Regions from separate parts of the Ancylobacter mangrovi genome, predicted to be linked through region 4. Evidence: predicted binding sites of a transcription regulator. Region 4 holds the regulator's gene; each other region holds the start of a gene.
What was found. The regulator LexA, encoded in region 4, represses DNA repair genes until DNA is damaged. The targets are predictions, from matches to a motif close to TGTTCNNNNTGTGTTCNG.
Positions count from the first base shown of each region.

Region 1: the regulator LexA is predicted to act here: its motif matches at 1,314-1,331, upstream of NVS83_RS11845 (DNA recombination protein RmuC).
Region 2: the regulator LexA is predicted to act here: its motif matches at 1,206-1,223, upstream of recA (recombinase RecA).
Region 3: the regulator LexA is predicted to act here: its motif matches at 1,595-1,612, upstream of dnaE (DNA polymerase III subunit alpha).

Region 1 is NZ_JANTHY010000003.1:465,361-467,560, forward strand. It holds gene NVS83_RS11845 (DNA recombination protein RmuC) at 1-1,283, opposite strand, end outside; gene def (peptide deformylase) at 1,388-1,945, shown strand; gene fmt (methionyl-tRNA formyltransferase) at 2,027-2,200, shown strand, end outside.
Region 2 is NZ_JANTHY010000009.1:13,109-15,308, reverse strand. It holds gene recA (recombinase RecA) at 45-1,127, opposite strand; gene NVS83_RS19195 (antibiotic biosynthesis monooxygenase family protein) at 1,357-1,656, shown strand; gene NVS83_RS19190 (hypothetical protein) at 1,677-2,200, opposite strand, start outside.
Region 3 is NZ_JANTHY010000014.1:54,731-56,930, reverse strand. It holds gene dnaE (DNA polymerase III subunit alpha) at 1-1,400, opposite strand, end outside; gene NVS83_RS23345 (hypothetical protein) at 1,706-2,185, opposite strand.
Region 4 is NZ_JANTHY010000005.1:11,333-13,532, forward strand. It holds gene lexA (transcriptional repressor LexA) at 542-1,237, opposite strand; gene atzF (allophanate hydrolase) at 1,432-2,200, shown strand, end outside.

The DNA of each region.
Region 1 (2,200 bases), on a different contig from region 4:
GCGCGCCGGCCGGCGGCGCCGAAGCCGAGCGGGGCGGGGAGGATGTCGGCGGCGTCCCCGGCCCCGTGTTCGGTCCCATGCTCGGCCGGAGCGGCCGAAGCCTCCGCCGCCGCGTCTCCGGATGCGCGTTCCCTGTTTCCGCCCGCCGCCTCGGGCGCGGGGCGGTCGAATTCGAGCTGCTCGATGCGCGCGCCGCGCCGTGCGACCTTGTCGGCGGAGATCACCGCCTGGGCGACGTCCTCGCCGGCCTGGGCGAAGTGCTTCTCCAGATTGCCGATGCGCTCGCGCAGCCGCGTCACGTCGGCGACCAGCCGGCCGCATTCGGTGCGGATCAGGTCGGCCTGCTCGCGCATGCGCGCGTCGCGGCAGATCGCCTGCACCACCTGCACCGCCAGCATCAGCAGCGAGGGTGAGACCAGGATGACGCGGGCGCGGAACGCCTGCTGGATCACCTCGTCGAAATGCTCGTTGAGCTCGGCATAGACCGACTCGGAGGGCACGAACATGAGCGCGAGGTCCTGCGTCTCGCCGCCGACGAGGTAGCGCTCGGCGATGTCGCGCACATGCTTGCCGACATCCTGCTTCAGGCGGGTCTCGGCCTGCTTGCGTGCCTCCGCGCTCTCCGCCTCGCGGAAGGCGGTGACGGCTTCCAGCGGGAATTTGGAATCGATCAGCAGCGGGCGCTTGTCGCCCGGCAGGAACACCGCGCAGTCGGCGCGCCGGCCGCTAGCGAGCGTGTGCTGGAAGGCGAAGCTGTCCCTGGGCAGGCCGTCGGCGATGATGGCCTGCAGGCGGCCCTCGCCAAAGGCGCCGCGCGCCTGCTTGTTCGACAGCGTCTGGCGCAGGCTCATCACCTGGCCGGAGAGCTCGCCCAGGCTCTGGCGGGCCTGGTCGACGAGGGCGAGGCGCTCGTTGAGCCGGGCGAGGTTCTCGTGGGTGGTCTCGCTGGCGCGGGCGAGGCTCTCGCCCATGCGGTGCGAGGAGGCGTCGAGCCGCTCGGCCACGGCGCGGGCGAGCTCGCCCTGGCGCTGGGCGAGATATTCGGTCATCGAGCGCACCCGCCCGCTGGTCTCGGCCTGGCTGCGGGCGAGCTCGAGAAGGCGCTCCTCCAGCTCGCCGGCGCGGCGGGCCTGCTCGTCCGCCTCCAGCGCGCGGGCGCGGGCGCTGCGGGCGACCGAGCGCAGCAGCAGGAGCAGCATGAGAATGGCGAGCCCCGCCGCCCCGGCGACCAGCTCGGCGAGCGTCACCGGGCGGCCGGCGAGGGTGAGGAGCACCTGATCCATGGCGCGCTTGTAGCAGATTCCGCACCGGATGCGAACAGAAGGCGAACGCGCCCGCACCGGGCTCCGTTGACCCGCGGGCACGCAGCGCTTATCTCAACGCCATCATGTCGATACGCCCTCTTGTCATCATTCCCGATTCGCGGTTGCGCCTCGTCTCCGACCCTGTGGTCCGGGTCGACGCCAAGGTGCGCGCGCTGGTCGAGGACATGTTCGAGACCATGTACGAAGCCCCCGGCATCGGGCTGGCGGCGATCCAGGTCGGCGTGCCCGAGCGCGTGGTGACGATCGATGTCGGCCCGCGCGAAGGCGAGGACGAGGACGGCGAGGAGGAGGGCGAGCGGAAGAAGAACCCGATCGCCCTGATCAACCCGGAGATCATCGCCGCCTCGGACCAGCTGTCGGTCTATTCGGAGGGCTGCCTGTCGATCCCGGAATATTACGCCGAGGTCGAGCGCCCGGCGCGGGTGCGGGTGCGCTACATGGACCTCAGCGGCGAGACCCGCGAAATCGACGCCGAGGGACTGCTCGCGACCTGCGTGCAGCACGAGATCGACCATCTGAATGGCGTGCTGTTCATCGACCACATCTCCAAGCTCAAGCGCGACCGGGTGGTGAAGAAGTTCACCAAGATCGCCCGGGAGAAGGAGCGCGACGGCGCCTGAGCCGCCGCCGGTCTCGCGTGGCTTGCCCGTGCGCCTTCCCGCGCACCCCGACCATTACGTACCGCCCCGGGAGGCCCCATCATGCGCATCGTCTTCATGGGCACGCCGGATTTCGCGGTGCCGACGCTCGCCGAGATCGTCGGGCGCGGCCACGAGGTGGTGGCCGCCTATACGCGCGCCCCGGCCAAGGGCGGGCGGCGCGGGCTCGACCTCGTGCCCTCGCCGGTTCACCGGGCGGCCGAGCAGTTCGGCGTG
Region 2 (2,200 bases), on a different contig from region 4:
GAGCCGGGCCGCGGCGCGTCCCGGACCTCGCATGGCGCACGGCGTCAGGCCTCGGCCGCGCCGTCGTCCTCTTCCCCTGCGTCGCCGGCGAGAATCTGCTCGGCGATCAGGCCGGCATTCTGTCGGATGGTCGCCTCGATCCGCCCGGCGACCTCGGGATGCTGACGCAGGAAGTTCTTCGCATTCTCGCGCCCCTGCCCCAGCCGCTGGCTGTCATGGGAGAACCAGGCACCGGACTTCTCGACCACGCCGGCCTTGATGCCGAGGTCGATGAGCTCGCCCATCTTGGAGACGCCCTCGCCATACATGATGTCGAACTCGACCTGCTTGAAGGGCGGCGCCAGCTTGTTCTTCACGACCTTGACGCGGGTCTGGTTGCCGACGACCTCGTCGCGCTCCTTGATCGCACCGATGCGGCGGATGTCGAGACGCACGGAGGAATAGAACTTCAGCGCATTGCCGCCCGTCGTCGTCTCGGGGCTGCCGTACATCACGCCGATCTTCATGCGGATCTGGTTGATGAAGATCACCATGGTGTGGGAACGGTTGATCGAGGCGGTGAGCTTGCGCAGCGCCTGGCTCATCAGCCGCGCCTGCATGCCGGGCTGGTTGTCGCCCATCTCGCCGTCCAGCTCGGCACGCGGCGTCAGCGCCGCCACCGAATCCACCACCAGCACGTCCACCGCGCCGGAACGCACCAGCGTGTCGGCGATCTCCAGCGCCTGCTCGCCGGCGTCCGGCTGCGAGATCAGCAGGCCATCGAGGTCGACGCCAAGCTTGCGGGCGTAGATCGGGTCGAGCGCGTGCTCCGCGTCGATGAAGGCGCACACCCCGCCCTTCTTCTGCGATTCCGCGATGGTATGCAGCGCCAGCGTGGTCTTGCCCGACGATTCAGGGCCGAAGATCTCGACCACACGCCCGCGCGGCAGCCCGCCGATACCGAGCGCGATATCGAGCCCGAGCGAGCCGGTCGACACGGTCTCGATCTCCATTATGCGGTCGTTCTTGCCGAGCCGCATGATCGAGCCCTTGCCGAAATGCCGCTCGATCTGGGTGAGTGCGGCGTCGAGCGCCTTGGCCTTGTCCATGGAAGATCCTTCGACGAGTCGCAAAGTCGCTTGAGTCATTGCCGGGCTCCGGTTCGCACGCAAGGGGTAGGAGATGGGATCGGCGGGATTTCGGTGGATCGTACCCTTTTTGTTCGATGTTCGCAATATGTTCTGGCCATTTCGCGCCGAAATTCGGCTCCCTCGCGCGCCGGCCCCTCCTCTCTTTACGGCTTTGCCTCGCCGGCGCACGTGGTATGGGTGCGGCCGAGCCGGCACCGGCAATCACCTGCCTGAAGAAAGTCCCGACATGATCCTCGAAATCGCTCTCCTCGAAATCACCCCCGGCAAGGAAGCCGAGTTCGAACAGGCCTTCGTCAAGGCCGGCCCGCTGTTCCAGCGCGCCAAGGGCTGCCGCGGCATGGAGATCCAGCGCTCGATCGAGCACCCGAGCCGCTACCGCCTGTTCGTGAGCTGGGAGACGCTCGAGGATCACATGGTCGGCTTCCGCGAGTCGGAGGACTTCCAGGGGTGGCGCGCGCTCGTCAGCCCTTATTTCGTCAAGCCGCCCGAAGTGGAGCACACGCAGCTCGCGGTGAAGAACTTCTGAGGCGCAAGGCCGCGCGGCCGTCAGCGCGGCCAATGCCCGTCCCGCAACGCGGCGGGGCGGATGAGGCCGAAGGGAAGCTCGCAATCTTCCCAGAAGCCGTCCAGCGCGGCGGCGAGCGCACCGTCGGTCCATCCCCTCCCCGGCTCCCGTTCCGCGTGAAGCATGCGCACCTGCGGCAGAAGGGCGAGGCGCTCTCTCGCCCGCCGCTCGCGCGGCGTCGGCATCGAGCCGCCCTCCAGGAAGACGACGAGCAGCTCGCGCCCGGTCCAGAACGCCGCGTCGCAACGCACGAAGCCGTGCGGACCGCCCACCTCCTCGCGCCAGCCGACATGGGCGGCGGGAAGCGGCAGGAGGGCGCTGAACGCCCAGTCGCGATAGTGCGGCAGCGCGCCCCCGGGGTCGAACCCCGCCCGCGCGAGGCGCTCGCTCAGCACGGCGCGCGCATCCTCCACCCGCGCCGCGACGAAGCCGACATAGTCGTCGAGAAAGGCCCGCAGCGGCGCGGCGAAGAGCGGCGCGCGGCGCCGCAGCGCCACGCCGGCGA
Region 3 (2,200 bases), on a different contig from region 4:
GGCACCAGCTTGCACAGCTTGTCGACCTGGCCGTAGGGCATCTCCAGCACGCGGCCGACGTCGCGCAGCACGCCGCGCGCCTGCAGCGTGCCGAAGGTGATGATCTGCGCCACCTGATCGCGCCCGTAGCGCTGCTGCACGTAGCGGATCACCTCGTCGCGGCGCTCCTGGCAGAAGTCGATGTCGAAGTCGGGCATCGACACGCGCTCGGGGTTCAGGAAGCGCTCGAACAGCAGCCCGAACCGCAGCGGGTCGAGATCGGTGATGGTCAGCGAATAGGCGACCAGCGAGCCCGCGCCCGAGCCACGGCCCGGCCCGACGGGAATTCCCTGCGCCTTCGCCCATTTGATAAAGTCAGACACGATAAGGAAGTAGCCGGGAAACTTCATCTTCTCGATGATCCCGAGCTCGAAGGCGAGGCGGTCCTCGTAGTCCTTCTCGCTCAGTCCCGGTGCCGGCCCGTGGACGGCGAGCCGGCGCACCAGCCCTTCCTGCGCCTGGATCCGCAGTTCCTCCGCCTCGTCACGCTCCAGCGTGAAGCGCGGCAGGATCGGCTTGACCGTGCGCGGGCGATAGGCGCAGCGGCGAGCAATCTCGATCGTGTTCGCCAGCGCCTCCGGCAGGTCGGCGAACAGCTCCATCATCTCCGCGCGGGTGCGGAACCGGTGCTGCGGCGAGAGCTGGCGACGGTCCGGGTCGGCGACGATCCGGCCCTCGGCGATGCAGATCAGCGCGTCATGCGCCTCATAGTCCCCCTCGGCGGCGAAAAACGGCTCGTTGGCGGCGACCAGCGGCAGCTCGAAGCGGTAGGCGAGTTCGATCAGCGCCGCCTCGACCCGCCGCTCCTCCGCCACGCCGTGGCGCTGGACCTCGACATAGAGCCGGTCGCCGAACAGGCCGGCCAGCGCGGCAAGGCGCTGCTCGGCATGGTCGTTGCTGCCGGCCGACAGCGCCCGGTCGATCGGGCCGGCGGGACCGCCGGTCAGGGCGATCAGCCCGCCGGTGAGACCTTCCAGCCAGTCGAGCTTGAGATGCGGCGCGCCGTCGGCGGCGGTGTCGAGATAGGAGCGAGACACCAGCTCCATCAGGTTGCCCCAGCCCTCCTCGCTCGCGGCCAGCAGCACGATGCGCGGGCGCTGCGCGCTGGCGGGCCCACGCGGCTGGGAGCCGGGGAACTCGATGGCGAGCGAGCAGCCGAGGATCGGCTGGATCCCCGCCCCCGCGAGCTTCTCCGAGAATTCGAGCGCGCCGAACAGATTGCCGGTGTCGGTGAGCGCGATCGCGGGCTGGCGGTCCTGCTTCGCGAGCTCGGCGAGCTTCGCCACCGAGAGCGCGCCCTCCAGCAGCGAATAGGAGGAATGGACGTGCAGGTGCACGAACCCGACATCCGACAGCGCCATGTTCAACTCTCCCGACTCACTGCCTCAAGGGTGGGCGCTCGGGCGCGGCGCGTCTACCGCTCGCGGGCGCCATCCCCGCTGTCCTCAGATGCCGGTGAAGACGCCGGCCCACAGGCCGATCATGGCGACGAACAGCCCGACCGAAGCGAGCGTGGCGACTTCCTGAAGAAGGATGCGGATCATGTCGACCTCCATGGAACATATAGAGAACATTATCCTCGCAATCCCCAGAATCAACCCTTGTTCTTCTTTCGTTCCGCGCAATGGTTTACGATACGGAAATATTTGCGGACAGTTTCCCGCTATTAGCGCGGCTCGCGCAGCTGCGGCGGCCAGACGAGATCGAGCCTGAGCTGCAGCCCGGAACGGGCGCTGCCGACGACGATGGCGTCGCAGCGCGCCGCGCGCCCCTTCAGCACCTTCTCGAAATGGACGATCTCGTGCACGGCGACATGGCCGACGCGGGCCTCCTCGACGCGGACCCAGATCGCCGTCAGTTCGCCGGTCTGCGCCGCTTCGGGAATCAGTTCGGCCAGGCACTCCTGCCCCGATGCGGGCGGGTTGCGCCCCGCGATCCGCCCCAGCGCCGGCTGGTGCGCGTCGGCGCCGGCGACGCCGTATTCGAAGCTGCCGTCACCGCTGAGTGCCAGCCGCGCCTTCGGCGCGACGTAGCGCTGGCCGGTCCAGCGCAGGGCGATGATGATCACCACCGCCGCCGCCACCGCTATGGCGAGCAACGTCATATGATCGAACCGGCCGAGATACTGCGTCAGATACTCCACCATCGCCCCCGTTCCGCG
Region 4 (2,200 bases):
CGGAGGAATGCCTATCGAGAGCCCATGTGCGCTTGGGGTCCGCGCGTACCGAGACAATCGACTGAGCCGCGCACGAGGCGGGGGCGAAGGATCGGCGCCAGCCGGGTTCGACTCCGCAGCGCCTGCGGCGCTGTCTTGTTATCCGCCTCCCGAGGCCAAGCTGCCGCCGGAGACCAGACTGCCTCCCCGAGACCACAGGTTGCCTCCCGAGGCCAGGCCGCCGCGGGAGACAAGGCTCGCGCCGGAGGGTATGTCCACCACCCTCGCTCGCGACGTCGCGCGCCTCGCCGAGGGATCGGCTCAGAGCAAAACTGCCGAGAACCGCGATCCTTCCGCGACCAGCAACATTCCAGCCGGCCGCTCGAGCCGTTCGGAGCTTCACCAGTGAGTTCGTGCACATCCGCCCGTCAGCTCTGGCAGGTAACCCCGTTACAAATGCCGCTTCCAATCTGACCAGCCGGCGCTGCCCATCGATGCCGCTCGCCAAGGCAACCCGCCGGAGGCGCTTCGCGCCGCCGCGGCCCGCCGGCGCGAAGCGCCCTCAGTAGCGCCGGAAAAGCCCTACCAATCGTCCCTGGATGCGAACGCGGTCGGGGCCGAAGATGCGGGTCTCGTAGGCCGGGTTGGCGGCTTCCAGCGCGATCGAATCGCCCTTGCGGCGCAGCCGCTTCAGCGTTGCTTCCTCGTCGTCGATCAGCGCCACGACGATGTCGCCCGTATTGGCGGTGTCCATCCGCCGGATGAGCGCGAGGTCGCCGTCGAGGATGCCCGCCTCGACCATCGAATCGCCGCGCACCTCGAGCGCGAAATGCTCGCCGCCCGCAATCATCTCCGGCGGCATGGAGATGGTGTGGTCGCGCGACTGGATCGCGGAGATCGGCGTGCCGGCGGCGATGCGGCCCATGACCGGGATCGGCACCGAGCGCGACGCGCCATCGTCGCTCGCCGCGGGGCGGGCGCGCCCGAGGCTGCCCTCGATCACGTTGGGCGCGAAGGCGCGCGAGGCCCGTGGCGGCTGCGAATCCTCCGGCAGGCGCAGCACTTCCAGCGCCCGAGCCCGGTTGGGAAGGCGGCGGATGAAGCCGCGTTCCTCGAGCGCCGTGATGAGACGGTGGATGCCGGACTTGGACCTCAGGTCCAGTGCTTCCTTCATCTCCTCGAAGGAGGGCGGAACACCGTCCTGCTTGAGGCGGTCATTGATGAAGCGAAGCAGCTCGTGCTGTTTGCGAGTGAGCATCGATGCCTTCCGTCCGCGCGCCGCAATGAAAACAAATCACGAACAAACACTATCCGTTCTTTTTGTGTTCCACAATCGGTAAATGGATCGCTAATCCGGCACCGTGGAAACGCGGTTTCCTGCTCCTGTATGCAATGGCCTATGTGCTGCTCAAGTGTTATGCATGAGCGCGGGAGCACAGGAAGGACGATACATTGATCGGCACCATCGCGGACATCGTCGCGGCCCACCGTTCCGGGGCGGCGCGGCCGGCGGACACGGTTGCGCGCTGCTTCGAGCTCATCGAGCGTCATGGCGATCCGGCGGTCTTCACCGCGCTCAGCACGCCGCAGGCGATCGCGGCGGCGCTGCGGGCGCTGGAGGGGATCGATCCGGCCGGCCTGCCGCTTTATGGCGTGCCGTTCGCCGTGAAGGACAATATCGACGTCGCCGGCCTGCCGACCACCTGCGCCTGCCCGGACTACGCCTATGACGCGACCCGCGATGCGAGCTGCGTGACGCGGCTGCGCCGGGCCGGGGCGATCGTTATCGGCAAGACCAATCTCGACCAGTTCGCCACCGGGCTGAACGGGACGCGCTCGCCCTACGGCACGCCGCGTAACGCCATGCGGGCGGACCTGGTGCCGGGCGGGTCGAGCTCGGGCTCGGCGGTGGCGGTGGCGGCGGGGCTGGTGCCGTTTGCGCTCGGCACCGACACGGCCGGCTCCGGGCGCGTTCCCGCCGGGCTCAACAACATCGTCGGGCTCAAGCCCAGCCTCGGCCTCGTCTCGACCAGCGGCGTCGTGCCGGCCTGCCGCTCCCTCGACTGCGTATCGGTATTCGCGTTGTCGGTCGAGGAAGCGTTCGCGGTGCTGCGCGCGGCGGGCGGGTCGGACGAGGCGGACCCCTATTCGCGTGCGCTGCCGATCGGCGCGCCGGGGGACTTTCCCGCCCGGCCGCGTATCGCGGTGCCGCGCCGCGCGG